2 regions of the Cytobacillus sp. FSL K6-0129 genome follow, and region 1 is predicted to be linked to the other one. Evidence: predicted binding sites of a transcription regulator. Region 1 holds the regulator's gene; the other holds the start of a gene.
What was found. Region 1 encodes CtsR, which represses protease genes until heat stress. Its sites were predicted from a motif close to ATGGTCAATAAAGGTCAAACA; they were not measured.

Region 1 (3,431 bases):
CTTCTTTTGATTCAATGATTCGGCTATTAGATAAAATACCATAGGATCTGAAGACTCTATCTTCTAATTGTATGTTAGAGGTTTTCGCTAATGCTTCTCTTGCTGACCTTTCCTGCGAAATTAATTGCTCCACAACACTTTTTAAATCCTCAGCAATATCTTCTTCTGATTTCCCTAATGTGATTTGGTTAGAAACTTGAAAGATATTACCTAATGCTTCGCTACCTTCTCCATAAATTCCTCTAACAACTAATCCAAGTTGGTTAATTGCTGGAATGATTCTATTCATTTGATGAGTTAATACTAATCCTGGTAAATGCATCATGACAGATGCTCTGAGACCTGTACCGACATTCGTTGGGCAACTAGTTAAATACCCTACCTGTTCATCATATGCATAATCAATCTCAGTTTCTAACCAATCATCAATTTGGTTTGCAACTTCTAATGCTTCTGATAATTGGAAGCCTGGAAATAAACACTGTATACGTATATGATCTTCTTCATTCAACATAATGCTAACCTCTTCATTTTCAGTAAGTAGGCAGGCACCATGACTAGCGTTTTCTGCTAAATGAGGACTAATCAAATGTTTTTCCATCAGCACCCTTTTTTGCAATGGTTGTAAATCATCCATTTGCAATAACGAAAAGTCACCATAAGTATCAAAAGTCGATTTTTCCATTCTTGCTTTAATGATCTCTATCACACGTTTAGCTTCATCATGGGAAAAGATTGTTGGAAAATTAACCTGTTTAATATTGCGAGCTAAACGAATTCTAGAACTAAGTACGATATCAGAATCAGGACCTTCTGCACTCATCCAAGAGCTGACAGCCTGATTGATAAACCTTTCTAAAGACAAGTTCATTCCCCTCCCTCTAGATGGTTTTTCATTTCTTTTTCCAATTGACGTATTGCATCTCTTGTCTCTGCTGCTTTCTCAAATTCCTCTTTAGTTATAAGTTCTTTCAAGTTTATTTTTAAATCCTCAATTTGCTTTTTCAAATGGATATCTCCACCCATTCTTGTAGGGATTTTTCCATTATGATTCCAATTACCACTATGAAGCCTTTTAATAATTGGCTTTAACTGTGCTCGGAAAGATTCATAACAGTGGGCACATCCGAATTTCCCGACTTTAACAAATTGAGGAAAGGTCATCGAGCATTGCTCACACTGTACTACCTGCGCTTGTTTATTTAACTGAGCTTGGTTATTTGCATAACTTGTATCTATATTAAATAATCCGCTCAATAGATTATTAATAGAAAATCCAGATCCATTATTTAACATAAACATATCCCCATGTTCTTGGGCACATTTTTCACATAAATGGAACTCAGCCTTTTCGCCATTCATAATTTTTGTAAAATGTAGAGTCGCAGGTCTCTGATTACATTCTTGGCATATCATCTGTTTCACCCCTCCATACTTTACAGCCTACTTATATTTCAATGTATTTAGCATCGCAACAAGCATCCTTGCTCTTAACTCATCCCTATAGGGTAACTCTAAGTAAAGAACTGAACGGTCAATGACACTTAACATAATCTTCGCTTCTCGAGTAGTAATAATCTCTTCTTCAACTAATCTGTTTATAATATTTTCAGCACTATTTTGTGAAATACGATCACGTACAATCCTAATCAATTGATTAATTAAATCAACATAATCATAAGCTTGCACTTTGGTGATTCTTATATAACCACCACCGCCACGTTTACTTTCGACAGCATAGCCTTTTTCAACTGTAAACCGAGTATTTATGACGTAATTTATTTGAGATGGGACACATTGAAATTTATCAGCGATCTCGCTCCGCTTAATTTCAACAATTTCCCTTTCGCTAAGTTCCAAGACTTCTTTAAGATATTTTTCAATAATATCTGATATATTTTTCACCCGGCCTCCCCCTATCTGACTTTGACTATATTTGACATAAATTATACATGATTTGTGTGAAATGTTGCAACGAAGTAGTATTATTAATTTTCCCCTTTTTTTCTAAATCTCAAACGTATGAAATATAGGTTGATTCATTAAATTTATATTATGTTTAGATTGTGTAGATGTTATTTGTCCATTTAAATAAACGAATTCATTATAGCACGACAAAAAAGAGCACATACAAATGATGTGCTCTTTTATCTTGCCCGGCAACGTCCTACTCTCACAAGGGGACAGCCCCTAACTACCATCGGCGCTGAGAAGCTTAACTTCCGTGTTCGGTATGGGAACGGGTGTGACCTTCTCGCTATCGCCACCGGACTATGAAATTGTAAGGGAATCGTTCCCTCAAAACTAGGTAATGTTGAAGAAGATATTTATTGAGTAATCGCCTATGCGTTGCTGACGCGACTACTTACGTAGTGCTGTCTAGCTGCGGCGCCTAGGTGCTCGAGGTCATAAGCCAAATTTGTCATGAGGTTAAAGAACAACCTCCTGTCAAATTCGTCTTATGCTTGTCGCACCTGGGCAAGGCGCCTCCGCATTTCGAATTGGTTAAGTCCTCGATCGATTAGTATTAGTCAGCTGCATGTGTCGCCACACTTCCACCTCTAACCTATCAACCTGATCATCTTTCAGGGATCTTACTAGCTTGCGCTATGGGAAATCTCATCTCGAGGGGGGCTTCATGCTTAGATGCTTTCAGCACTTATCCCTTCCGCACATAGCTACCCAGCGATGCCTTTGGCAAGACAACTGGTACACCAGCGGTGCGTCCATCCCGGTCCTCTCGTACTAAGGACAGCTCCTCTCAAATTTCCTGCGCCCACGACGGATAGGGACCGAACTGTCTCACGACGTTCTGAACCCAGCTCGCGTACCGCTTTAATGGGCGAACAGCCCAACCCTTGGGACCGACTACAGCCCCAGGATGCGATGAGCCGACATCGAGGTGCCAAACCTCCCCGTCGATGTGGACTCTTGGGGGAGATAAGCCTGTTATCCCCGGGGTAGCTTTTATCCGTTGAGCGATGGCCCTTCCATGCGGAACCACCGGATCACTAAGCCCGACTTTCGTCCCTGCTCGACTTGTAGGTCTCGCAGTCAAGCTCCCTTGTGCCTTTACACTCTACGAATGATTTCCAACCATTCTGAGGGAACCTTTGGGCGCCTCCGTTACTCTTTAGGAGGCGACCGCCCCAGTCAAACTGCCCACCTGACACTGTCTCCCATCCCGATAAGGGATGTGGGTTAGAATTTCAATACAGCCAGGGTAGTATCCCACCGACGCCTCCACCGAAGCTAGCGCTCCGGCTTCTAAGGCTCCTACCTATCCTGTACAAGCTGTACCAAAATTCAATATCAGGCTACAGTAAAGCTCCACGGGGTCTTTCCGTCCTGTCGCGGGTAACCTGCATCTTCACAGGTACTATAATTTCACCGAGTCTCTCGTTGAGACAGTGCCCAGATCGTTACGCCTT
Region 2 (3,431 bases), 3.1 Mb from region 1:
TTTTGATGAAATTATCCTTTTATCGAATGACAATCATATCTTCTTTTAAAACTGCGGTTAATTCGCTTTGTTCTTCCTCATCAATAATTTTGTCTGCAATCTTATCTTCTAATTGTTCCTGAATGACCCTTCTGAGAGGGCGGGCACCGAATGCAGGGTGATAACCTAATTGTGCCAATTTTGCTTTTACCTCATCTGTCACACTTAGGTGTATATTAGATTGTGCTAAGATTAAATTCAATTCTTCTAATAGTAAATCAGTGATAATAAGAAGATGCTCTTTGGTTAATGATTTAAATTCAACAATATTGTCAACTCTGTTTAGAAATTCAGGTTTAAAGAATTGTCCTAATGAGTCGAGTATACTTGCTTCATTCCAAGCGTTGTTATCCGTTGCAAAGCCGACTTGGACTTCTTTTGTTTGAACACCGGCGTTACTTGTCATAATAATAACGGTTTCGTTAAAGTGTACAGTCCTACCTTGACTATCTGTTAAGCGACCATCTTCAAGTATTTGTAGAAAAAGGTGCTGCACATCGGGATGTGCTTTTTCAATCTCATCTAATAGGATAATGCTATACGGATTTCTACGTACTTTCTCTGTTAATTGTCCTGCTTCTTCATGACCAACATATCCTGGAGGAGAACCAATAATTTTCGCTACACTATGTTTTTCCATATATTCACTCATATCAAGTCTTATCATAGATTCTTTTGTACCGAATAATTCTTCAGATAATGTTTTCGTTAATTCTGTTTTACCAACACCTGTTGGTCCGACAAATAAAAACGATCCGATAGGTCGATGTTTAGATTTAAGACCTGCACGACTTCTTCTAATAGCTTTTGCTACTTTTTCGACTGCTACTTCTTGGCCAATAACTTTACGGTTTAGATTTTCTTGTAAATGTTTCATCTTAGATTGTTCATCTGTCATTAATTTTCCGATTGGTATACCGGTTTTATCTTCAATGATTTTTTGGATATGTTCGACTTCTACTTTCGCTCTTTCTCTTGTGTTTGAACCAAGAGTTTTCTCCAATTCTGTTTCTTTATCTCTTAATTGAGCTGCTTCTTCATACCTTTCTTCTTTAAGCAACTGTTCTTTTTGCTTTGCTATTTCTTTTAAACGCAATTCAATATCCTCATCAGATGAAACACCTAATGTTAGGTTTAATTTTGAGCCAGCTTCATCCATAAGGTCAATTGCTTTATCTGGTAAGAAGCGGTCTTGAATATATCTTGACGATAGTTCTACACAAGCTGTGATGGCTTCCTCTGTATAAATAACATCATGGAAGCTTTCATAATTGTCTTTTAATCCTTCGAGGATATGTCTTGCTTCCTCTAAACTTGGTTCTTTGACGTGAACTGGTTGGAATCGTCTTTCTAATGCTGCATCTTTTTCTATTTTTCTATATTCAGAAAGAGTAGTTGCCCCAATTAATTGCATCTCACCACGTGCTAGTGCAGGTTTTAAAATATTGCTAGCATCCATTGATCCTTCAGCTGAACCCGCACCAACTAATAAATGGATTTCATCAATAAAAAGGATTATGTTTTTTCGTGTTTGTACTTCATTTATTAGTTGTTTCATTCTTTCTTCAAATTGACCTCTAATACCTGTATTCGAAACAAGGGAGGCCACATCTAACAAGTAAACTTCTTTATTGAGTAATTTCTTTGGTACATCACTATTAGCTATTTTTAGTGCAAACCCCTCAGCGATAGCTGTTTTCCCCACACCGGGTTCACCGATTAATACTGGATTGTTTTTACTTCGTCTATTTAGTATTTCAATTACTCGTGCTATTTCTTTATCTCGACCAATCACGGGATCAATGAGACCCGCTCTAGCCATTTGCGTTAAGTTTTTAGCGAATTGATCAATGAATCCACCACTACCACTTTGTTTTCTTTGAGATGGTTCATTCGGTTGTTGACTTTGATGATGAGCATTTTGCTCATTTGTCAATTGTTTAAAAAGATCATCGAATGGTATAAAACCTGAGAAACCATTCATCGTCGGACCAAAGGCAGGAAGAGATTGTTTTTCATTCTCGTAACAGCTTTGACAAAGACGAATGGTTGTCTCCTTACCATTAATCGCATATCTCATATTGACATTCGCTTCATTTTGTTTGCATGCTTGACATTTCATTAAAGTTTCCTCCTTTTGACTTTGACTAACTTTGACCTTGTGAATACAGTATACTTTGACCTTATTTGACTTTCAAGTATTTTGATTATCTTTTTTTATTAAAATTAGAAAAAAGGTATTCCGTAAGAAAAAGCTCGTCTTTGTTTGTCCTTCTTTACATATATTGTGGAGAAGGAGGAGATCGACTTGACGAAAATTAATTGGGGAGCTTCCTTTCAAATCGCAGCAGTTTATGTAGGGACTGTTGTTGGCGCAGGGTTTGCAACTGGGAGGGAAATCGTCGAATTCTTTTCGAGATTTGGTTTTATTGGTTTAATTGGGATTTTAATGAGTGGATATATATTTGTGTTTTTAGGATCAAAACTAATGATCATTGCTGCAAAAATAAATGCAAGATCTTTTCAAGAGTTAAATACACATTTGTTTGGAAAGCATTTTGGTTTAATTATCAATGGATTAATGCTCATCATGTTATTAGGTGTCTGTGCTGTTATGCTTTCAGGTGCAGGTGCTGTGTTTGAAGAACAACTAGGATTATCTAAATCAATTGGTGTGGTATTTACAATTGCTTTATCAATTATAACAATGCTTGTAGGTATAAAAGGATTATTTGCCGTAAACGTTGTTGTCGTTCCTATGATGATCAGTTTTAGTTTCATCTTATTGTTTTTCTCTATTCAACAGCCTTTCTTTTTAGAAAATATTTTATATATTCCTTTTGCTGAGGATGGTTGGAAATCAGTTGTATCTCCATTTACGTATGCCGCATTTAATTTAATGTTAGCGCAAGCTGTGTTAGTTCCAGTTGCTTCGGATATTAAAGATATACATACGATTAAATGGGGAGGATATTTTGGTGGGATTGCACTAACAATGATTTTAGTTTCTAGTCATTTGTCATTGGTGAATATTCCTAATTTAGAAAGTTATGAAATCCCTATGGCAGCTATTATGAAGTCACTTGCGTCTTCAATATATTGGATATTCGTATTTGTTATTTATGGTGAAATATTTACTTCAGTAATTGGAAACGTTTTTGGAGTGGAAAGGCAAATTCGGCAATATTTTAATATTCCTACGGTTGTAACAGTGATTGGGATTTTTACCATCTGCTATTTCGGTTCATTCATTGAATATGGAGAACTGCTTTCCTATTTATATCCTTTATTTGGTTATATTAGTTTAACATTTATCATCTTATTATGGATGAAAAAAGAGACTGACAGCTAGGACAGTCTCTTTTTTTATTAATTTGTATGAATCGTTTTTG

Region 2: the regulator CtsR is predicted to act here: its motif matches at 2,214-2,234, upstream of MHI57_RS00305 (ATP-dependent Clp protease ATP-binding subunit).

Annotation. Positions count from the first base shown of each region.
Region 1 is NZ_JBBOXM010000001.1:3,119,204-3,122,634, reverse strand. It holds gene MHI57_RS15540 (protein arginine kinase) at 1-865, opposite strand, end outside; gene MHI57_RS15535 (UvrB/UvrC motif-containing protein) at 868-1,416, opposite strand; gene MHI57_RS15530 (CtsR family transcriptional regulator) at 1,444-1,905, opposite strand; rRNA gene rrf (5S ribosomal RNA) at 2,155-2,271, opposite strand; rRNA gene MHI57_RS15520 (23S ribosomal RNA) at 2,502-3,431, opposite strand, start outside.
Region 2 is NZ_JBBOXM010000001.1:59,313-62,743, forward strand. It holds gene MHI57_RS00305 (ATP-dependent Clp protease ATP-binding subunit) at 20-2,161, opposite strand; gene MHI57_RS00310 (YkvI family membrane protein) at 2,348-3,391, shown strand; gene MHI57_RS00315 (hypothetical protein) at 3,409-3,431, opposite strand, start outside.